DNA from 3 places in the Paenibacillus sp. FSL H8-0548 genome. Region 3 is predicted to be linked to each of the others. Evidence: riboswitches for the same ligand, from Rfam matches in the RefSeq annotation. Region 3 holds a riboswitch; each other region holds the start of a gene.

Region 1 (8,054 bases), 760 kb from region 3:
CGGAATTCGGTCAGGTGCATCGCCATGAATACTCGGGAGCGCTAAATGGCATGATGCGTGTTCGTACATTCTGTCAGGATGATGCCCATCTCTTCGTCAGACCCGACCAGATTGAAGAGGAGATAAGCCGCGCGATCGCATTGATCGATCATATTTATGCCGTATTCGGCTTTGCCTTTCGGATTGAGCTGTCGACAAGACCGGAGGATTCCATGGGTTCAGAGGAGCTGTGGGATCAAGCGGAGCAATCGCTGCGGAGCGTGCTGGACAGCCGAAATATTCAATATCGTGTAAATGAAGGCGATGGTGCATTTTACGGACCGAAAATCGACTTCCATATTCTCGATGCGCTTGGACGCAGCTGGCAGTGCGGAACGATTCAGCTGGACTTCCAAATGCCGGAGAAGTTCGACTTATCCTACATTGGCGAGGATAATCAGAAGCATCGGCCGGTCATTATTCACCGCGCGGTTTATGGATCGATCGACCGTTTCATCGGTATTATTACAGAGCATTATGCCGGAGCATTTCCGCTGTGGCTCGCTCCCGTTCAAGTGAAGCTTCTGCCCGTTTCGGAGAAGTATATCGATTATGCTTTGCAGGTGAAGCAAGAGCTGGCAGAAGCCGGCATTCGTACGCAGGTGGATACTCGGAATGAGAAGCTGGGCTACAAGATCCGCGAGGCGGGACTGAGCAAGGTTCCTTATACGCTGGTGCTGGGTGAGAATGAGAAAAATGCGCATACAGCTGCTATTAGGAAACGCGGCGAAGGCGACCTCGGAACGCAAGCGGTGCTTGAGGTTGTGCAGCGGTTAAAGGCTGAAATTGAGGAAAAATTATAAGGATGATTGCAATAAGTCAAGGGTAGGGAGAGGCGCTTAGCCTCTCTTTTTTTAAAGTATAGAGGCAAGTATAAGTTTGATATCTATACCCCACCTAGACTGCACTTCTTACAATAAAAACCTCACATGAGGGAGATTTCAGATGTCTACAATGTAATCCTGCAGTAGAATTAGCTCTAAAACAACGAATATGGGACTATAATAGGCTATTTATTGCATAAATGAACCAATTCAATCGATAAGCACACATAGGTGCTTAATGCCCTAGAGCAGCGGGCATTCTTGCACGATAAGCACACATATGCGCTTATGAGGTGGAATTATTGGCGGGACATGGTCATATCGTGCCGATAAGCACACATAGGTGCTTAATGCGATAGAGCAGCGAGCATTCTTGCACAATAAGCACATATATGCGCTTATGAGGTGAAATTATTGGCGGGAGATGGTCACATCGTGCCGATAAGCACACATAGGTGCTTAATGCGATAGAGCAGCGGGCATTCTTGCACGATAAGCACATATATGTGCTTATGAGGCGAAATTATTGGCGGGAGATGGTCACATCGTGCCGATAAGCACACATAGGTGCTTAATGCGATAGAGCAGCGGGCATTCTTGCACGATAAGCACATATATGTGCTTATGAGGCGAAATTATTGGCGGGAGATGGTTACATCGTGTCGATAAGCACACATAGGTGCTTAATGCGATAGAGCAGCGGGCATTCTTGCACGATAAGCACATATATGTGCTTATGAGGCGAAATTATTGGCGGGAGATGGTCACATCGTGCCGATAAGCACACATAGGCGCTTAATGCCACAGAGAGCGGGCATTCTTGCACGATAAGCACATATATGCGCTTATGAGGTGAAATTATTGGCGGTACAGGAATTAACTCCTGCACCGCTATTTTTTGAAATTTTCTTCACTAATAGCGAGCTATGTTATTAGTGAGCATACCACTTTTGGAGCAGCCTCACCTATTAACCCCCAGCTTTATAATAGGGATAGTCCATTTTTTCTTGCACCTGCCTAGCCACGTCGCCACTCGTAATAGACTCTATGAAAAATAGACCTAAATCAATCGAAGCCGAAACTCCTCCGCCTGTGAATACGTTCCCATCTCTTACGTAACGTTCTTTAACGACCTCAGAGCAATAGGGCTCTAGCAGCTCATAGGCAGAAGGATTTGTTGTCGCTCTTTTGTCCTTTAAAAAACCAGCAGCACCCCAAATTAAAGCTCCGGTACAGACCGACACCTGATACTGGACATCACGCGCTGTTTGAATCCATGATATAAATTCAGCATCATATCGAAGCTGCCTTGTTGCCATACCGCCGGGAATAAATACAACATCATAACCTGATAGGTCAGGGTAAACATGATTGATTTTAATCGTCAAGCCTCGATCATCCGTAATTTGATCCTTGTTTGAACAAAAATCCCACGATATGTTCTCATTTGCTGTTACAATCCCGAGCCGCGTTACCGATTCATAAAACCCAACAAAATCTAAAGTAGTCATTTGATCAAACAGAATGAAAGCCATCTTCATCTTAAGCACCGGCCCTTCCATGTTATAAAATAAAAAAAGCATTTGATCTATGATCAAACACTTTGCCCAGGCGTACGACAGTATGAATATGTGCTTCCTCGTGGTTCTCCACGTTAGCGCCAGTTACACATACCAAATATTTACTTTATTATATTGAGAATATTCAAATAAATCAAAGCTTTTTTAGGCGTGCTCGCCTATAACTCATGATATTACAAAGTAATACTTTGTCATACTCAATGAAAAATGAGGCTGCCTATGCGTCCAAATACCGGGAGAATGGAAGCAAGTGGAGCGCGCTGAATAGGACAATGAAGCATGCCATTTTCTGGGCGCTTATGCGAAGACTGAGCTTTCTATCAACTGTCCGGTTGAAAGGCCTCAGCCTTAGTCTTCTTTGCGCTGCCAGCTGCCGGCTTGCGAAGCAGCAAAGAAAGCGGCAGCGCAGACACAATAATAATAGCTGAGAATAAGAAGGCATCATTAATACCGAGCGTATAGGCTGCTTTATAATCAGCGGGGCTTTCGCCAATCCGAGCCTGATGAACAGCCAGCCGGGCATAAAATAACGATGTAAACAAGCCGAGCGCCATCGCGCTGAAGATTTGTCTCAGCCAGTTAATGAGCGCGGAGGCGTGACCGGACAGCTCCTTTGGAATCGCCATCATCCCGGCATTGGTCACGGGCGTCAGCGCCAGGCCCGTTCCTGTATTGCGAATAGCGAGAATAATCATTATGGTCAGCAGGCTTGTGCTTATTTGCAGCCTGCTGAACAGATACGTTGTAATAATAAGAATAGAACCGCCAACAAGGGCTAGCACCGCAGGGCCAAGCTTATAATAGTAGCGACCGGAGAAGAAGGTGGCACAGGTTAAGCAAACAGCTCCCGGCAAGAACAGAAGGCCGATATGAAAGGAGCTGAGTGAGTGGATTTCTGCCAAATATAAAGGAACAAAGTAAATACCTGAATAAAGCGCAACAGAGAGAATAAGCGAAATAATTAAGCTTACCGTAAATGTCCGATTGCGAAACAAGCGAAGCTGGAGCAAGGGCGCCTCTGTCCGCAATTGATGGATAACAAACAGAACTGCACTGCTTAAACCAACAGTCAGGCATAGCCAAAAAGCTGCCGAATGCCAGCCCCAAGCATATATATTTCCAAACAGCAGCAGGAGTGACAGGCTGCCAAGAGCAGCGAGCGCAAGTCCTATACGGTCAAGCCTAGTCTCTTTGTTTATAGGACTGGATGGAAGAATGCGATGGCCAATAATTAGGGCCAAAATGCCAATCGGTACGGTCACTAGAAAAATAAGGTGCCAATCATAGCCCTGCAGCCAGCCACTTACAGAAGGAGCCAGCGCCGTTTCAAGAATGGTCGAGAACGACCATATGCTCACAGCCAGCGGCTGTTTATCAGGCGGGACTGTTCGGTAGATTAAAGCAAGTGATACGGGCTGAATGAGTCCGCAGAAAATACCTTGTAAAATACGAAAAGCGATAAGCGCATAGATATTCCATGATAAGGCACATAAGACGGACGTAATCGTAATGCCGGCTAGACAAAAGAGAAAGACCTGTTTTCCTCCGAATCGATCCCCTGCATAGCCGCTGGCGGGAGCTATTACGCCGCAGGCAAGCGAGAAGCCTGTAATAATCCATTGCACCTTCCCCAAATCGGTATGAAAAATGCCCATAAAACCTGGCAGGGATACATTGAGTGAAACGACATGGTACATGCCTACAAATGAGCCAAAAAAGAGCGTCGCCAGCGCAGGCCAAAATGATGCTTTGGCATAAAGTGGCTCACTCCGTTTTTCGGTTAGTTCTGCTGACAACATTCAGCCTCCTATGATTAACATATTTACTCATTTCCGAATAGATTGAGGATATAAAGTCATGATAACATATCGGAATAGTTGTTTATAATTGAAATATTGTATAAAGCGATAGAAATGATTTGCTGTATTTTTAGGAATGAATGACAAGCAACAACTGCTTAATAACACTATTCGGAAGGGCCGAGGCATGAGCACGAAGCATGGCCGTTTCATATGATGAAGGGTAAAGGGCTAGCCATGAATGAGCATGAGAGGAATAGGATATCGTGGGAGGGACAACAGATGGCTAAGTATCAAAATGTCCACGGGCTTATTGGCAATACACCTCTAGTTGAGCTTAAGGGGTTTGCGCTGCCGGAAGGAGTACAACTTTATGCAAAGCTTGAATATAAAAATCCAGGGGGCAGTGTCAAGGATCGGCTTGGCGTGGAGCTTCTGAACGATGCACTAGCAAGCGGACAGCTGCAGCCGGGAGGCACTGTTATTGAGGCTACCGCCGGGAATACGGGGATAGGACTTGCTTTGGCTGCAATTGGGCGGGGCATATCGACGATATTTGTCGTCCCAGAGAAATTCAGTGTGGAGAAGCAGCAGCTTATGCGGGCACTTGGCGCGAAAATTGTCAATACGGATTCAGAGCTTGGTATTACCGGTGCCATTCAGAAGGCTGAAGAGCTTGTGAGGGAAATACCTGGGGCGTATTCACCGAGGCAGTTCACAAACGCTGTTAACCCGTTAACCTACTATAAAACACTCGGTCCTGAGCTTTGGCATGATTTGGCCGGTGAGCTTGATGTGTTTGTAGCTGGAGCGGGGTCGGGTGGAACCTTTATGGGCACGGCGATCTATTTGAAGGAGCAGAATCCAAATATAAAGACGGTCATTGTTGAACCAGAGGGCTCGATTATTGGCGGCGGTGCGCCAGGTCCGCATCGGACGGAGGGAATCGGCGTTGAGAAGCTGGCTCCATTTATGGACAGCACTTACTTCGATGCCATTCATACGATTAAGGATGAGGATGCCTTTACTAGAGTGGGGGAGCTGGCGCAGCTCGAAGGTATGCTGGTAGGCAGCTCATCTGGAGCTGCTCTGCATGCTGCATTGATTGAGGCACATGGTGCAAAGCCTGGCAGCCGAATTGTAACTATTTTTCCCGATGGCAGCGAGCGCTACTTAAGTAAACAAATTTATGGCGGGGGTGTTTAAGCTGCGCAGAAAAACAAAGCTAATCCATGGGGGTAATCCCTTTGATCCGCATACAGGTGCGGTAAGCATACCCATTTATCAGGTCAGCACCTATAAGCAGGATGATATCGGCGTTCATAAGGGCTATGAGTATTCACGCACCGGAAACCCAACTCGTCATGCACTTGAGAGGTATGTAGCGGAATTGGAGGAAGGCGTAAGAGGATTTGCATTCAGCTCGGGGATGGCGGCCATCCATGCCGTATTTTCTCTGTTAAGCTCAGGTGATCATATTATCTTAACGGATGATGTGTATGGGGGGACGTATCGTATCGTGACGAGGGTACTGAGCCGCCTTGGCATCGAGGTAACCTTCATCGATACAACCAAGCAAGAAGAGCTCGACAAGGCGCTTCGGCCGAACACGAAGGCACTGTTTGTGGAAACGCCTACGAATCCGCTGCTGAAAGTAACTGACATTGCCAAAATCAGCGAATGGGCAAAGCATAGGAAGCTGCTGTTTATCGTCGATAATACGTTTAGTACACCGTACTGGCAAAACCCGATTGCGCTTGGAGCAGATATTGTGCTGCATTCAGCAACGAAATATATCGGCGGCCATAGCGATGTCGTTGCGGGTTTGGCGGTGGTCAATAGCGAGAAGCTGGGCGAAGAGCTGCATTTTGTACAAAATGCAACGGGAGCAGTTCTCGGTCCCCAGGATTCTTGGCTGCTTATGCGCGGCTTGAAGACGCTGGGACTCCGAATGGAGGCTCACGAAGAGAATGCGAGGGCAATCGCCTCTTATTTGTCGGGCTCAGATGCGGTCTTATGCATCCACTATCCTGGGCTTCCGAGCCATCCGCAGCATGAGCTTGCGAAGCAGCAGGCACGGGGCTTTGGGGGCATCATATCATTTGATGTTGGCAGTGCAGACAATGCATCGCGGGTCATCAAGCTATTGAAATATTTTACTCTAGCGGAAAGTCTTGGAGCTGTTGAAAGCCTCATATCTGTGCCAGCCCAGATGACACATGCCTCTATTCCGTCTGAAAGAAGGGCTCAGCTCGGCATTACTGATGGACTGATTCGCATATCTGTTGGGATTGAAGACTACGCAGATCTCATTGAGGATTTGGAGCAGGGCTTGAGAGCGTAACCAGCTGCTTGAGGCTTCGCAACCTATTGGGTCCTTTGTTCGTTAGTTAATGTACGCACCCAATGACTAACGAAAAAGGATGGTAGAAAAGTGACCTTAAATCGAAAGATAAGCAGGAGCCTAGTAACTGTGTCTCTTACGACAGCCGTACTCTTAAGTGGAATAGCCCCTGGAGGGGTTTCTTATAGTGCTGCTGCTCATTCCTCTGTCCCAGTAAAATTTCAAATCGGCAGTAATCAATCGACTGATTACCGCGGCGCGCATACGCTTGCCGCAGCACCTTATATATCGAACGGTATTGCGATGGTACCGGTCAGAGCTTTGGCGGAAGGATTGCAAGCAACGATAGAGTGGGATGCCAGCGCAAAAGGTATTTTATTAATCCGAGAAGGGCTTACCGTTCACCTTACACAAAACAGCGACGCGGTCATTGGCACGTATATTAAAAACGTAAAGCTTCCTGCGAAGGTAGCTAATGTACGAGGAAATGTCTTTGTACCGGCGAAGATGGTGGCGCAGCTTCTAGGAGCGCAGACCGAATGGGATGCGAAACAGAAAAAAGTGTCGATTCAGACGGACGAGACAGCGCTATCGCTTCACTACAGCTTCGATCAAAGTGAAGAGGGCTGGCAGGGCGCATTCGCTGATTATCCCGTTGATTACAATCCAGACATATATAATCTGGCGTACGCGAGAGAATTACTGCCGACGAACAATAATAAAACCAACTATGGCTTGAAGCTTAGCGGAATGAATCGCAGTGACGATTTGTTTATGTACGTTACGAAAAAAATAGAAGGCTTGCAGCCAAACACAACCTACCAGGCTTCATTATCCTTTCAGCTTTACACGGACCAAGCAGGCGGTATGATGGGGGTAGGCGGCGCGCCAGGGGAAGCTGTCAGCATTAAAGCGGGAATTTTGAACAAGGAGCCAAAGGCTATTGAGTCGGATACGGAAGGCGAGCCCATTTTCCGTATGAATATCGACAAAGGCAATCAAAGCAGCGAAGGCGAGGATATGAAAATCGTTGGTAATATGGTACAGCCCGATGATACGCTCACGGGCTTTCAGCCTGTGGCGATGGATTACGCTGCCACGCTGAAATCCAATGAGAAGGGCGAGCTTTATGTTATCATAGGAAGCGATTCTGGCTATGAGGGTCTAACTACCTTCTATCTCGATGCGATAAAGATCAAGCTTGCTCCACAGGATTAAACAAAGCGGAGAAGGCAATATTTTATTTGGATGAAGCGCGTTTCGAATGACGAAACGCGCTTCTGCTGCGTATATACCGTTATTTTTGGGCTAATTGCGCGTCAACCTTTGCAATAATGCTCATCATTTGCTGCTCGTATACATATGCTTTTTGTTTATGCGCATTGATTTGGTTAACATAGGTGAGCATTCTGGTCATAGAGCTTAACGAAGCTGTCGCATTTCCTTTCTTGACCGCTTGGTTTAACAG
Region 2 (8,054 bases), 1.1 Mb from region 3:
ATGTCAAATGGTTTACAGACGTCATAGCAGAGAAGGAATCGATTGCTGCCGTTCTCTCTCCTTTTTTCATGACGCTGGCTTTATTTGTTGCCGTGCTGCTCGCGGTGCTCACCCAGCTTCTTCCCACGCTCTCCAAATCGAAGCTTTCGAACCGCTTCGATACTGAGCTCGATAAGCTGAGGAAATATTCCATGCCTATTCTTAAGTATGGAACGGCTGCCGCACTCATCATACAAGCGGCATCCGGCACACGCTTCGCTCTGGAATTTGAGCTTACAGAGGGCTGGCAAACGCTATTAATGTGGGCTGCCGTCGTATTGCTTCTTATTCCGCATCATTATGCAACAAAGCTCGGCGCGCTTGCCATGCTCGTACTCTTTATTGATACCGGCATAGAGGCTGGACTGTTCCATATGCTTGACTACGGCTTTTACCTTGCTATTATTGGCGTGCTATTGCTTGAACAAACGAAGGAATCAAGATGGGGCTTCCCTCTGCTTTATTTGGGAACCGGTCTCTCCCTCTGCTGGGTAGCTGTCGAGAAATGGATTTTCCCTACGATGGCCGAGGATATCATCGTCAATCACGGCGTACCAACGTTTGGCTTCGAGCCTGCGGTGTTCATTGTCATGGCGGGCTTTATCGAGTTTGTCGTTGGATACCTGCTTGTAGTCGGCATTTTAAACCGAATGCTATCGGTCGTGCTGACGCTAATCTTCATCTCCACAACGATGCTGTTTGGCATGATGGAGCTCGTTGGCCATTTTATGATCCATATCGTGCTGATCCTGTTCATTATCGAGGGTGCCAGCTTCTATAAGCCGCCGGTCTCCATGCACCGTACCGTTGTTGATCAAATGGTATTCGTATCGCTCAACTTTATTTTTGTGTTAGCTACTTTTATACTCATTTATTATCGCTTCGCTTAAGTACACAATTGACCCTCAGGAGAAACATCAACAACCGCTTGCAGCTATCGCAAAACTAACAGATTGCGCAGCAACAAAGCGGTTTTTTTATTTCAATTTAATACAGAATGAATATTTCTACTGTATGATTGCCTAGAAATCATGAGATCAGAGAGGATGTTTTCTTTTGAAAAAACCGATTATTTTTGCTCATCGCGGCGCCAGCGGCTACTGTCCCGAAAATACGCTAGCAGCCTTCAAAACAGCGCTGGAGCTAGGTGCAACAGGCATTGAAATCGATGTTCAGCTTACCAAGGATGGCCGGATTATCATTATTCATGATGAGTCATTCGCAAGAACGACCGGACTTAACAAGCTTGTTAAGGATACCAATTATGAAGAGCTTGCGATGCTGGATGCGGGGAGCTGGTACGGCCCTGCCTTCCACGAAGAGCGGATTCCAACGCTTGAGCAGCTGCTCGAGCTGTTGCAGCCAACTTCTATCCTCCTTAATATCGAGCTCAAAAATGGCATATTCCCTTATCCTGGCTTAGAACAAAAGGTCATCGATACGGTTAGAGCTTATCAAATGACGGAGCGTGTCATCATCTCAAGCTTCAATCATTATTCGCTCGTGCTATGCAAACAATTGGCACCTGAGATTCGAACCGGTATTTTGTATATGGAGGGCCTCTATCGTCCTTGGGATTATGCTGCTTCGCTTCAAGCCGACGCCCTGCATGCGAGCAAGCATGCCATTACACCAGAATGGACGGCAGAGGCATCTGCTCACGGCATTGCTTACCATCCATTTACCGTTAACGAAACGAGTGAAATGGAACGGCTTATCGACGCAGGCGTAGCCGGTATTATTACGGATTATCCCGACCGTCTAGTTGAAGTCCTGACAAGGAGAGGAGCAATCAAAGGATGAAAAAAGCTTGGCTGCTCGGATTTGGCTTTTTCAGCATCAGCATTACCTGGGCGCTCTACAACGCTTTCGTCCCTTTTTTCCTCGAAAAGTTTTTGACAAGCACTGCACTCATTGGGTTCATGATGACTATCGACAATTATTTTGCTTTGTTCCTACAGCCATGGATCGGCAGCCGCAGCGACCGTACGAAGAGTAAACTGGGCAAAAGAATGCCTTATCTCCTTATCGGCATGCCGCTCGCTGCATTATTTGGCGCGCTTATTCCTTGGCATACCAGCTTATTAACGCTCGTTTTATTTATGGTTCTTATGAATTTATCGATGAGCCTATACCGTTCTCCCACCGTCGCGCTTATGCCTGATATAACGAAGGAAGGCAAACGGACACAAGCTAATGGCGTCATTAACTTTATGGGTGGGATTGGCTCTATCATTGCCTTCGCAGGAGGCTCTTATTTGTATGATAAGCACTCCTCGCTTCCATTTCTATCCGCTTCCATATTGACACTTATTTGTTTAGCTATTCTCTTATATGCGATCAAAGAAAAAAGAGATACCCTCGTGTATGCCCCTGCCGAGGAGAAAACTAAAATTTCCTTCAAGGGACAATGGAACCGACCTACTATTTTTTTGCTATGTGCAATCTTTTTCTGGTTTCTCTCCTATCAAGGCGTTGAAGCCTTCTTCACCCTTTACGGAAAAAATCATTTGCAGCTATCCGAGAGTGAGGCCTCTTTCTCTCTTGCGTTCTTCTCGCTTGCCTTTGTGGTTGCGGCTATTCCAAGCGGCTTATTAGGGAATCGCTATGGCAAGAAGCTGATTATTACGATAGGCGTCATTGGGCTTATTATTATTTTTGCCGCTATCTCCCTCGTAGATGCCTTGCTCCCACTGCGCGTGCTGCTTCTGTGTGGCGGCATATGCTGGGCAATGATTAACATTAACTCATATCCCTTTATTGTCTCGCTTGGAGAGGAGAAGAGCATCGGCACGCGCACAGGCATCTATTATTTGTTCGCCTCGCTTGCTGCCATCACTTCTCCGCCTTTGATGGGCGCCTTGATTGATTTGCTTGATTACTCGGTATTATTTTACGTTTCGTCGGGCGGCATGGTCATTGCTCTGCTATTCCTGCTATGTGTGAAGGATAAGGGGTTGGCACGGACAGCAATGAAGACGGATGCAACAACAAGCGTTTAGACATATCCAGAAGTGAATTATGAAGAGGCGGGAGCTTTGAACCATGTCATTTCTCTATCATTACTTCGATCAATCAACCGGGCCTTTTTGCAATTTGTCAGATCTCGCGCCAGTGGACGCAGAGCGAATTCTGGAACAAATAAGGCTGCAGAGCAAGGGCTTTGCGAGTAAAAGATCATTAGATTACCTTGAAATTCGGCGAAGCCTTGAATTACAAGCACATGAGCTATTTATTCATAAAGGCGGCAAGCCGGTACGAGGCCTCCCTCATTACATGACCTTAGGAAGCTGTCCGTGGCTGCTCGATTGGTACCCTAACGGCAGAGAGCTTCAAATCGCGTTAGCGGAGTTTGATCCGAATACCATCAGCTTTACTTACGGCGATTTGTTTCCTACTATGCGCTATAATGACGGCAAGACATATCGGGGTCAGATATATACGGCGGGTGAGATTTGGGATGTAATACACAAGTTCGGCTGGCCTCAAGAGTGGAATTCCAATGGTGATCAAGGGCCGGAACGATACATCGAAGTTCAAATTTGGGATGACAGGCCCTTGCACAAATACAGAACGGATTTTCTCGCGGAATCGCAGCATACATAGAACTAGGCTATTTTCAAAAAAAATCCGGCTCGGCGTCTTATGACACCGGTGCCGGATTATTATCGTTATAACTCTAGTGAATACTGCCTTTACTGAAGCCGCCGCCCATGACATCCGACACATGCTCAATGGCAATAAATGCCTTCTCGTCGATGGATTGCACGATGGATTTAAGCTTTGCCAGCTCCAGACGAGAAACGACGCAATAAATCATCTGCGTTTCCTCTTTCGAGTAGCCCCCGCGCGCGTGAATAAAGGTTGTCGACCTGCCTAATCGATCGATAATTGCCTGTGAAATTTCCTCGAACTCACTTGAAATAATAGTGACTGATTTCGATTCATCAAGTCCCTCTACAACGATATCGATCAGTTTAATCGCAATATAGTATGTGAACATCGAATACATTGCTGAATCCCATTCAAACACAAAACCCGCGATAACAAAAATAACTACATTAAAAATCATAATAATTTGTCCGACAGGCATACGAAGCTTCTTCGAGACTAGAATCGATACGATTTCCACACCATCCAGCGAGCCTCCGAAACGAATAACCAGACCCACACCTGCTCCCAAAATAAGACCGCCGAACAATACAGCGAGCAGCTTCTCCTCTGTGAATGCATGTACATGATGGAGGAATGATGTCGTCACAGACATTACGATGATGCCATACAGCGTGGATATTGCAAATGTTTTCCCAATTTGCTTATAGCCAAGAATAAGAAAAGGCACGTTCACGATAAATAAATATACACTCAGAGGGAGAGGAGTTAAATGAGCCAACATAATAGAAATACCGGCGATGCCCCCGTCGATAACATTGTTCGGCACAAGAAACAATTCCAAGGCAAGACCCATAAGAATTGAACCAATCGAAATGAATATAAACCGTTTAAAAATTTCTAAAGTCGATAACCCTCTATGTGCCTTCGCCAACAGCCTTACCTCCGTTTTTTCTGAATCTCTCTTTTGACTTTAGCACAAAAATGGCACTTTTTCAAAAAAAGTGTGCATTTCAGCTATATGTTTTGGCAGAGAAAACTGTTCTCCCCTCCTAAAACAACACTAAACCTCACATATAAAAGAGCGGTTTCCGCTTAAAATGGTACTAAAAGGAATTTAAACCACTCAAAAACTAGATTGATAACATAGATATGTCATATATGAGACCTCACAAGACATAAAAGACTCATACCGGAATAAATGCGGCATGAGTCTTTGAATTTCTCTATTTTAGTCCACGTAGCCTGCTAGTCCCTTATCCATAAGGTAGTCCATCTCTGCATCCAAAATAGCTTCAACGACTAGCTCGTTCGATTTAACATCTGGACGACTGAGTACATAATCAACCAATTCGTCTCCATCAATGTCGACCTCACCGTTCTTATCTTCCTTCGCATCATTGATGAAGGCATGCTCATGCTTCAATACAAGCTTGATCAGCTGCTCATCCGCACTCGTCTTGTTTGCAATGTATTGCAATTGCTCTTGCTCGTTCAATTGTTCACTCATCGTTAGTCATCTCCTAGTTCAATTGCTCGTACCATTATACCACATTCATTTCATCTTTATTAGGTAGAGAAGCTAAGCATTTTGTAAAAAATGGAACCCAATTTTTGAGAGTACTCGTTTTCTCTCTCTTTTATTGTTAAAATAAGAGAAGCATCTCAAAGCTGTGCGTAACTGGCGGAGCATGGGGAACCATGAGGAAGCGCGCAGAATATTAGCCGTACGCCTGGGCAAAGGTAAGGGGGATATATCCCCCTTGCCTTTTTATGTTTTTCGACGACCATTCGAAGGAGCTGGGGTAAAAGATGACAGACAAATTGATTTTGGACGGTGCACGTGTAGCAGAGTCGATCAAGGATGAACTCAAAGCTAAAATTGAAGCATTAAGTGCTCAGGGTATCATCCCCTGCTTAGCAACGATTCTCATAGGAGAAGATCCAGCCTCTGAAACCTATGTACGAATGAAAGGCAACGCCTGCAAACGGCTTGGCATCACATCAAGGCGCATTCATTTGGATAAAGCTACCTCGACTGAGGAGCTAATTGCTGTCATTTCACAGCTCAACGAAGATCCGCTCGTTCATGGCATCCTATTGCAGCATCCCGTACCGCATCAAATTGATGAGCGAGCTGCTTTTGAAGCGATAAGCATTCACAAGGACGTCGACGGCGTTACGGCACTAGGCTTTGCTCAAAATGCTTTTGGCTATGCTGACTATCCATCCTGTACGCCAGCCGCTATAATGGCTATCCTTGATTATTATCGCATCCCGATTGAAGGCAAGCACGCTGTCATCATTGGACGAAGCCCCATTCTCGGCAAGCCTGTATCTCTAATGCTGCTTAACCGCAACGCTACGGTCACAATCTGCCATTCGAAAACTTTGAATTTAGCAGATATGGTCGGGCTCGCAGATATCATCGTCGCCGCTGTTGGCAAGCCAAAGTTCATACAAGGGAACTGGCTACGCTCAGGAGCAGTTGTCCTAGACGCCGGCTACAATGCTGGGAACGTTGGCGATGTAGATTATGAGGCTTGCTTGCTTAAAGCCAGCGCTATAACCCCCGTGCCGGCAGGTGTCGGCCCAGTCACGATCGCGATGCTGCTCAAACATACAGTCGCCGCCGCAGAAAAACTAGCACTGCACTAGAGTAATCTAGCGCTTCAATTCACTCTTCCACCGCAAATTCACGCTCTTCAATATAAAAAACGTCCCTAACCACTCTTTACGGGTGGAAAGGGACGCCTCAGGTTATTTATATGCGCGCATTATTCATATGATCCAAAGCTGCCAAAATAAGTGCAACCACCTCTGCTCTTGTTGCATTTACTTGTGGCGCAAAACGATTGTTTCCTACTCCTCCAACAAGTCCGGCAGACTGTGCAGCAGCAATAGATGGTTTTGCCCATGCCGGAATGTCACTTGTATCCGCGAATGATGGCTTCGCATTCGGATCAACCTTGATGCCGAGTGCACGAACCAGCATAACGGTCATTTCAGTGCGTGTTAGCTTATTGGATGGCCTCAGCGTGTTATCCTCGTAGCCTGCTATCACCTTATCCTCGATAAGCTGCGCAAAGAAGGAGCGCGCCCAAGCTGGAACCTGATCGGCATCAGCAAAATTAAGCGTACCCGCTGTCGATTCAAGCTTAAATGCTCTGCCCATCATCGTTATAAACTCTGCTCTTGTCGCGTTATCCTTAGGATGGAAAGTGCCATCTCCATAACCGCTAACAATGCCCAGCTTTACAGCTGCTTCAATCGCTTGTGCTGCCCAGTGATTGCCAACATCGCTAAACTTCGGCGACGAACCTTCGTTACCGCCTGGTGTCGGTGTCGGAACCGGCGTTGGCGTCGGTGTTGGTGTTGAAGTCGGAGGCGACGTTGGCGCTGGCGTCGGTGTTGGTGTTGTTCCACCATCTGGAATCGGACTGCCCTTCAAATCAACGATTCGACCTTCAACAGCCGATGTTGCTGCCGTGATTGCACCAAGCTTCTGAATATAGTTTGTAAACACCTCATAGTCCGGCAAATACAGTAGGTTTACGCGCCCTTCATTATACGCCTTCTCAAGAGAAGCGTAGAAGTCTCCGCCTTTGGCTGTAAATGCATTTGTCGCTACTTCATAGGTCTTATTCATATCCAGTGGCACATAGCTGCTGCCGCTTTTCACCTGAATACGAATGATCCGCTCATTGACCGGCTTCGTTGAATCATAATCAAATCTCATCCCTGCAATATGCGGGAAGCGGCCATCCTTGGTCGTAGTAATGGTAGAAACGCCGTTCTCCATTGCATCCTTAATTTCTTGCCCGGTTAAAGTGATCGTAACCAGATCATTATTGAATGGAAGCACAGTCAATACTTCCCCTTGTGTAATCGGGCCTGCGTTAATAGAGTCGCGGATACCACCGCCATTTTGCAGTGCGATAACAGCATTTGTACCCGCTGCTTTTGCTGCATAAAGCATACCATCAGCGATCAGATTGCCGAGGTTCGTTTCCATAGAGCGCACATCAGCACGAACGCCGTTCAATACTACTTCTGTATTCCCGACCTCAAGATTCGATAGCTCCTGAATGCCCGGCTTATAGTCTGTTTCAAGCATAATCTTGGCTTCCGCGTCCTCTGCAAAGTTATACACATCGCCAGTTTTCCCATCGACCGAGATCAATTGCTCGTTCCATCTAGTCAGAATGCCTGCTTTGTTGAACATAACTTCCAGCTTGCCGAGGAACAGTCCTTTTTCTCCTGTTTGTACGATTAGCTTCGGCGCATCTAGATCTGTATGGTCGACTACAGCTTGATCCAGCTGCGTGTGGCTGTGGCCCCCAACAATAATATCAATGCCTTTTACCGCTTTAGCTAGCTCAAGATCCGCATCATAACCAAGA
Region 3 (8,054 bases):
AGGCATAATAAAATCAGTAGGATCGTTAAGGCCTGAAACACTTAGCCATTGCAGTTTGCTTCCAAAAATGTATTGCAAAATAGATGCTGCGAGAAAATTGGGAATAGAAACCCCTAATACGGCAATAAAAATCGTCGCGCTATCCAGCCACTTACGATGATTAAGCGCAGCAATAATTCCCAGAATTAGACCCATTGCCAGCGAAACGAAAACAGCAAAAAGGCCAATTTGTGCTGAATAAATAAAGCTTTCCTTGATAATACGGGTAACAGACATATATTGCTGCTTCATCGACATGCCTAAATCGCCATGAAGCAAATTGTTCAAATACATTAAGTATTGCTTCCACATCGGTTGATCAAGACCATACATCGCAAAGAGGTGCTCTCTAATCTTCTCGGGAATCGCTTTCTCCCTAACGAAGGGATCACCTGGAATAATTTTCATAAGAAAGAAGGTAGCCGATGCCAAAACAAACAACGAAACGAACATGGACAGAAACTTCTTGAATATATATTTTATCAACGCAATGGACACCTCCTTACAGAATATAAACAAGAAGAAATGCACAAAAACAGGAGTCAGAATTTATCAACAAGAAAGGGATATATACGGATTACCCGCATATATCCCCACCTTCAAATAGTCGAAGGGTGACTATTCCGCTTCGTAATAACCTCTTGTATAGTCAATGTCGCCTTTGTAGTCCGTAGTGATATTTTTGAATCCAGGCTTAAGCATGTACACGTTGCTGTAATAGTAAATCGGCATGATCGGCATATAATCCATAAGGATTTTTTCTGCTTCTGTCATTGCTGCAATACGTTCAGCTTGATCTCCGCTTTTGTTTGCTTTTGCGATCAAAGCATCGTACTCAGGTGAAGCAAAACCAGTATTGTTCTGGCCTCCGCCTGTGACAAACATATCCAAGTAAGTCATTGGATCATTGTAGTCAGCTCCCCAGCCTGCGCGGGAAATCTGGTAGTTCATTGCCGTACGGTTTTTTAACAAAACAGCAAATTCTTGATTTTCAATACCTACCTCGATACCGAGGTTTTGACGCCACATTTCTACGATTGCCTCAGCAATTTTCTTGTGCCCGTCGCTTGTATTGAAGGTCAAAGTAACCTTAGGGAACTTAGCTAGTCCAAGCTCAGCCAAACCCTCAGCAAGCAAAGTTTTTGCTTCGTCAACGTTCTCTGTGAAGAAATCATCCTTCACTTCTGTACGATAATCCTCTTTTTGACCGATAATACCTGGTGGTACAAATCCGAAGGAAGGCACTTCGCCAGCCATCGTCACGCTCTCAACAATTGCTTGACGATCAATCGCCATCGAAAGGGCTCTACGAACCTTTACGTTGTTAAAAGGAACTTCTTCTGTATTAAATTGGTAGTAGTATGAGCTTGCAATACCTTTAGTCACGATCTCATCTGGTTTCGATTCCTTAAGAACAGGAATTTGCTCAGCTGGAATTTCACCTGTTGGTTTACCTGTGTAATCAAGCTTGCCAGTCTCGTAGTTCGCAAGCTCTGTAGCCGAATCACTTAGCATCGAAAATTCTATGCTAGTAAATTTCACTTGGTCTTTCTCATAATAATATTCGTTTGGAGTGAGCTTAATGGATGTATTGTGCTGCCATGCACTCATTTTGAACGGACCATTACCGATAATAGTCGCTGCGTCAGCAGCCCAAGCTTCATTATCCTTCACCGATTGGTGAACAGGATTATAGACATAGAAAGAAGTTAGGCTCAAGAAATAAGGAGTAGGTGAATTCAGCTTAACCTCAAGCGTTTTTTCATCCAATGCCTTAATGCCTACCGCATCTGCATTCGTTGTTTTTCCTTCGTTGTAATCTTGTGCTCCAACGATGTAATAAAATTGGTATGCGTAAGTTGAGCCTGTAGCAGGATCAAGCGCACGTTTCCAAGAGTATTCGAAGTCATTAGCCGTAACGGGATCACCATTGCTCCACTTTGCATCATCACGAATTGTGAAGGTATACGTCATTCCATCCTCTGACTTTACAAAGCTTTCTGCTGTAGCCGGAACAGATTCACCATTTTCATTTTTGCGAGTCAAGCCTTCATAAATCCCTGTTGCAAGCGTACCAGAAACATTGTCTTCCATCAGTGCAGGATCCAGTGTTGAAGGCTCTGAATGGATATTCAAACGGAATGCTTTCGTTTCCGATTTACCCTCAGAAGTTTCATTATTCGCCGCACCGTTGTTGCCAGTCTCATTTTTCGGAGTACAACCTACCGCAACCATAGCAAGAATGAGTAATGCAGCAACAAAAGTAAAAGCAGACTTTCTTGTTCTCATTAAAATCCCCCGCTTCCTCTCTATTCGATTCAATAGGGGTCTATCCTCCCATTTAACCTTAGAGAATTATTATTATTAATTTTTTCACTATACATCTATGTTAATTATTTATCAATGGTATGTAAACTGTAAATTATTGTTTTATATCGCTTTAAACCGTTACACTTCACCACTTCAACGCGTTTATTCGATTAATTAATTTTACACTTCAACGCTTTCAAGCGTTTATTCATGTTATTTATTCATTATTCATAAACCACAAAATTCCAAATACATTAACTTACATTTATAGATTGAATTCTCATAATTTATATCCCTATTTTACAGATCTAAATTTCGCGATTTTTTTATTAATCCAAATCGATAAACCTATTATTTATAACGATAATCTACTATTTATACACGAATTTCTATCTTTTGAATCAACATGTAAAATTACAATATTTCACTATTGAATACCCCCTCTTTATCTTTTTACCAAGGTGAAACGGTCATCTCCATCCTTGGACGACGACAGCTGGTTTCATTCCCAGAAATATAGAGAAAGTATGGCGAAATGATATACTTTCCTATATTTTCAAAAAAGGTTATTGTGCCTTTCAGGCAAATTTATTGCCTCCGCTTGTAACGCTATTATTTTATAACGCTAATTGTTTTATGCACGGAAAAACAAAAAAACCCATTCGACAACTAGTTGTCGAATGGGTTTCCAAATCAATTTAATTAGCTATGAATTAGTAAGTCATGCCTGGATACAGTGGATATTGAGCAGTAAGGTCACGCACCATGCCGCGAGCCTTCGTCAAAACCTCTTGATCCTGTGGACTGTTTAGTACAAGAGCGATCACTTCTGCAATAACTTTCATTGCGTTCTCTTCCATGCCACGAGCTGTTGCTGCCGGCGTACCGATACGAATACCGGAGGTTACAAACGGGCTTGTAGGATCAAATGGAATCGCATTTTTGTTAACAGTAATACCAACCTCATCAAGAACATGCTCAGCAACCTTGCCTGTAATGTTCAGACTGCGCGTATCGAGCAGCATCAAGTGATTGTCTGTTCCACCGGATACGATGTTGAAGCCTTTAGCAACAAGCTCCTCAGAAAGCACTTTAGCATTTTTGACTACTTGTGTCGCATATTGCTTGAATTCCGGTTTAAGCGCTTCTCCGAAAGCAACGGCTTTTGCTGCGATAATATGCATCAAAGGGCCGCCTTGTGAGCCAGGGAATACCGCTTTGTCGATCGCCGCTGCCCAAGGCTGACGGCAAAGAATCATACCGCCGCGTGGTCCGCGAAGCGTTTTGTGAGTTGTAGTCGTTACGAAGTGTGCATGCGGTACTGGGCTTGGGTGAAGACCCGCAGCTACCAAACCAGCGATATGAGCCATATCAACCATGAACAATGCGCCTACGTCATTCGCAATTTTGCCAAGCGTTTCGAAATCGATTGTACGCGGATATGCACTTGCACCAGCAACAATCAGACGAGGACGGTGTTTGAATGCAAGTTTGCGAACCTCTTCATAATCAATCGTGAAGGAATCCTCCTGCACGCCGTAGGCTACGAAATTATAAAGCAAGCCAGAAGCGTTAACCGGGCTGCCGTGCGTCAAGTGACCGCCATGCGCCAGGTTCATACCGAGCACAGTGTCACCAGGCTTCAAGGCTGCAAGGTAAACCGCCATATTCGCTTGTGCGCCGGAGTGCGGTTGTACGTTTGCATGCTCAGCTCCGAACAGCTCTTTCGCACGATTGCGAGCGATATCCTCTACGATATCAACATGCTCACAGCCGCCGTAGAAACGTTTGCTTGGGTAACCCTCTGCATATTTGTTCGTAAGCACACTTCCCATTGCTTCCAATACAGCTTCGCTAACGATGTTCTCAGATGCGATAAGCTCGATGTTATCGCGTTGACGTCCTAGCTCAAGTCCTAGCGCTTTTAGTACCTCAGGGTCCTGCTTACGTAAATTTTCCATCTGAATATTCCTCCTCATAGTTAGAAAGCTTATATTTTCAATAAATACTTATAAAACTAATCATTAAGATTTAAACATCGTTATTCACATGAACCCGCAGATTGCTCTGCAGTAATATTCGTTTGCAGCTCGTAAACTGCGCGGGAACCGCCAATCAGCTTCGGCCTCGTGATCGCCATTGTCACATGAGCCTCGCCGATCCGGCGAACAGAAGGTCGAACGGGTACAGCAACCCGCTTCAAATGCATACCGATGAACGTATCTCCAATATCAATGCCCGCATGTGCTTGTACAGCCTCAACCAAGCAAGGAGACACCAGCTGACGATAGGCATAGGCTGCCATTGATCCGCCAGCCTTCGGAACAGGAACCGCACCTACGATCTCAAGTCCGTATCTCTCAGCGGCAGCACGCTCAATGACAAGAGCGCGATTCAAATGCTCGCAGCATTGATACATCGGCACGAAGCCAATTTCTCTGCGCACAGCATCCACGCCTGCATAAATTTGTGCAGCTGCATCGGTTGTTCCAGCTGTACCAATGTGATGCCCCAGCACCTCGCTGGTGCTTACTCCTATGACAAGCAGCTGATTTTCAGCAATGCTGCCTGCAGCTGCAAGCTCTCGAACAATCGTTTCTACCTGCTTTGCAATGACTCCAAGCTGTACGTTGCCATTTTCACTCATTGCGACGGCCTCCTGCTTAGGTATGGCATAGGTATGGACAATCTATTGCTCTTCAATTTGATTTACTTTATTTACTCTGGCAACATGACGCTCGCCGCCCGAGAACGGTGTTTCGAGCCAAATACGAATAATTTCCAAAGCGACTCCTGGACCAATAACGCGTTCTCCAAGTGCTAATACATTCGTATCATTATGCTCGCGAGTTGCTTTTGCAGAGAACATGTCATTCACTAGTGCACAGCGGATACCCCGTACTTTGTTGGCAGCAATCGACATGCCAATTCCTGTGCCGCAAATCAGTATACCGCGTTCTGCTTTGCTGCTCGTTACAAGGTCACATACGGGCAATGCATAATCTGGGTAATCAACGGATTGATCGCAGCTGCAGCCAACATCCTCGACCTCATGACCGAGCGATAAAAGAAAAGGTACGACCTCATCCTTCAAGCGGTAGCCTGCATGATCGGCACCAATGGCAATTTTCAACGTAAAAGACCTCCTTCGAAATAACACATTACAGTGCTAGTATACCTATTTTTGCAGAAAAAGACGAAAAAAGAGCATGACATGCTAATTAGCATGCTGCTCTTTGCCCAGGCGACCGGCCGTATGTTCCGATGCTCCACCGTGGTTAACCCACTTCCGTCGCCAGTTACATCGGAAACCGTATATTATTCTTTTATAATAGCCGAAGTCTTTCAAAAAATCAATCTTTATCGACATAGGCACTCGTGTATTTATCTTCTTGTCAGCTTGTCCAAAAGCTTCACCAGCGCGGCTTCGATTTCGTGTGCGCTGCTGTCATAAATAGACTGTGAGCCCCCGAACGGATCAACGATATCGAAGCTTGGAATACGCTGCTCCAGCTCAAGCAAACGGCTTCGCTCGGATGCTGACAGCTTCTGACCCAGCGCCTGCTTCATGTGAAGCTCCGAATAAAGCTGCTCCAGCTCCTCAATATCGGCAAGCACCTTTGCATCCATATTCGAATATTCCTTAAGTGTATAGGCCTTGTCCACCGCTTCCGGATACCATTGCAGCAGCCCTCGCTTATGATTGGACGTCATCGTCAAAATAAGGTCAGCCCAGCTAACGGCCTCACTTGTCAATGCTAATGAGGTGCTTTTATGCTCAATTTCCCGCTGCCTAAGCGCCTCTGCCGCATGCGACGAGACTGGCAGGCCATCAATGGTCGATATGCCAGCTGAGCGCACAGCAATAGTAACGCCCCTCAAAGCAGCCATTCGGCGAAGCATGGCTTCAGCCATTGGTGAGCGGCATGTATTGCCGGTACAAATAAATAAGATACGTTTCACACTGCCAACCCCTTTTCCACCCTCATATTTTCCTATATTTCAAGGTGAAACGGCTGTCGCCGTCCTTATGGCGGTGGCGCGTTTCATTCCGGAGAAATATAGAGAAAGTATGACGGAATGATATACTTTCCTATATTTCAAAAAATAAATAATATGCCAAAAACAAACAGAACCCCTCCGCCAATGGCTTCGCCATATTCGCCAAGGTTGCCGCTTACCTTTCGCCCGAGCAGCAAGCCAAGCACCGACATAAGTCCGCCAAGCAAGCCAATCAGCAATACCGTCACCCACATATTAGCCGAAAACATTCCAAGTGTAATACCTACCGAGAAGGAATCAATACTGACGCTAAGGGAGAGCACAAGCAAGCCCCACAACGATTGATGATCAAACGATTTTACTTCCTCCCCGCGCAGCGAGCTGTAAATCATATGCCCACCGAGCAGAACCAGCAAGATACCTGCCGCTGTCGTCGCTACTTCTCCAAGCAAGCTGCCTACGTACTGTCCGGTATATATCCCAGCTAGCGGCATGAACACATGGAACAAGGCAATAACGACTCCCAGCTTCAAAACATCCAACAAGCGTATGCCCTTCAGACCAATGCCGAGTCCAAGCGAAAATGCATCAAGTCCCAGAGCCAACGCTATAATGAGCAGCGTCAAAAACTGCCCTGCCTGCATATGTGCATCTACCACAGCCGATCTCCCCCATGTCCGCGCATAGTCTATATCCAACATATGCGGGATTAGGGACAAACATACTACTGATCATACAAGCTGTACTGCTGCGCAAAAAGCTGCTTATACGCGAATGATTCGATGACCGGCTGCTTTAACCAGCCGATTCATTAAAGCTGCGCCAATTCCATCCTCCTCGCAGCCTTCCGCCCATATCCGCTGCACACCTGCGCCATCAAATACTCGCAATGCAGCATACAGCCTCTGAGCAGCGGCATCAAGCTCCGCTTCGCTGCCCAAAGATAATAGACGATCCGCATCAAAGCTTCCAAGTCGCTCATCAAAGGCGAGAACGCCCGTTACCTCGCCGCGTGCTCTCGCCGCTGCAACCTGCTCTTGAATATAGAAGACAACTGCACCCGCCTCCCCCCGCACAAGCTCCAGCTCCCCCTGCGGAGCGTAATGCGTATATTTCATCCCCGGAGAACGAGGCGCAGACTCAGGCTCCGCTTCATTTGCGCTATCGATGCTTACATCCGGCACCGCCTGCTGCAGCGCTTCACGTGTAATTCCTCCCGGGCGCAATATACGTATCGCGTCAAGGCCAGTAAGTTCGATGACAGTTGATTCCAAGCCAACTCCCGTCTGCCCATCATCAACAACTCCGTCTATCCTGCCGTCTAAATCCTCTAGAACATGCTCTGCCAAAGTAGGGCTCGGTCTTCCCGAGCGATTGGCGCTCGGAGCTGCAATCGGACAGCCGGCTTGCGCAAGCAGAGCAAGCGCTGTTCTATGATCCGGTATTCGAATGCCTACGGTCGGCAATCCGGCGGTCACAAGCGGCGAGAGCGCCCCTGTCCGTACAGGAAGCACAATCGTAAGCGGACCCGGCCAAAAATGCTCCATAAGCACTTTCGCGAGCGGCGGATACGGAAGCACAAGCTCGTCCAATTGCTCGCGTGCCGCAATATGGACGATAAGCGGGTTGTCCGATGGACGGCCCTTTGCCGTAAATATCCGCTCAACGGCAGCCGTGCTCCTCGCATCCGCGCCAAGACCATA

The links. A riboswitch is a leader RNA that binds a small molecule or an ion and turns the genes downstream of it on or off. The one in region 3 is predicted to bind ZMP and ZTP.
Region 1: it holds a riboswitch for ZMP and ZTP, as region 3 does, so the genes downstream of both, MHI37_RS01655 (DJ-1/PfpI family protein) here and rpiB (ribose 5-phosphate isomerase B) in region 3, are expected to answer to the same signal.
Region 2: it holds a riboswitch for ZMP and ZTP, as region 3 does, so the genes downstream of both, MHI37_RS25090 (tetrahydrofolate dehydrogenase/cyclohydrolase catalytic domain-containing protein) here and rpiB (ribose 5-phosphate isomerase B) in region 3, are expected to answer to the same signal.

What each region holds. Positions count from the first base shown of each region.
Region 1 covers NZ_CP152049.1:357,392-365,445, forward strand. The annotation lists gene thrS (threonine--tRNA ligase) at 1-842, shown strand, start outside; gene MHI37_RS01655 (DJ-1/PfpI family protein) at 1,832-2,404, opposite strand; ZMP/ZTP riboswitch at 2,462-2,541, opposite strand; gene MHI37_RS01660 (MDR family MFS transporter) at 2,764-4,242, opposite strand; gene MHI37_RS01665 (cysteine synthase family protein) at 4,525-5,448, shown strand; gene MHI37_RS01670 (bifunctional cystathionine gamma-lyase/homocysteine desulfhydrase) at 5,450-6,586, shown strand; gene MHI37_RS01675 (copper amine oxidase N-terminal domain-containing protein) at 6,716-7,804, shown strand; gene MHI37_RS01680 (hypothetical protein) at 7,884-8,054, opposite strand, start outside.
Region 2 covers NZ_CP152049.1:5,842,766-5,850,819, forward strand. The annotation lists gene MHI37_RS25060 (DoxX family membrane protein) at 1-929, shown strand, start outside; gene MHI37_RS25065 (glycerophosphodiester phosphodiesterase) at 1,096-1,842, shown strand; gene MHI37_RS25070 (SLC45 family MFS transporter) at 1,839-3,041, shown strand; gene MHI37_RS25075 (hypothetical protein) at 3,085-3,645, shown strand; gene MHI37_RS25080 (YitT family protein) at 3,719-4,585, opposite strand; gene MHI37_RS25085 (hypothetical protein) at 4,883-5,161, opposite strand; ZMP/ZTP riboswitch at 5,319-5,397, shown strand; gene MHI37_RS25090 (tetrahydrofolate dehydrogenase/cyclohydrolase catalytic domain-containing protein) at 5,464-6,309, shown strand; gene MHI37_RS25095 (5'-nucleotidase C-terminal domain-containing protein) at 6,416-8,054, opposite strand, start outside.
Region 3 covers NZ_CP152049.1:6,945,991-6,954,044, forward strand. The annotation lists gene MHI37_RS29285 (ABC transporter permease) at 1-525, opposite strand, end outside; gene MHI37_RS29290 (peptide ABC transporter substrate-binding protein) at 658-2,328, opposite strand; gene glyA (serine hydroxymethyltransferase) at 3,063-4,310, opposite strand; gene MHI37_RS29300 (TIGR01440 family protein) at 4,391-4,996, opposite strand; gene rpiB (ribose 5-phosphate isomerase B) at 5,039-5,482, opposite strand; ZMP/ZTP riboswitch at 5,581-5,662, opposite strand; gene MHI37_RS29310 (low molecular weight protein arginine phosphatase) at 5,734-6,312, opposite strand; gene MHI37_RS29315 (manganese efflux pump MntP family protein) at 6,450-6,995, opposite strand; gene MHI37_RS29320 (L-threonylcarbamoyladenylate synthase) at 7,116-8,054, opposite strand, start outside.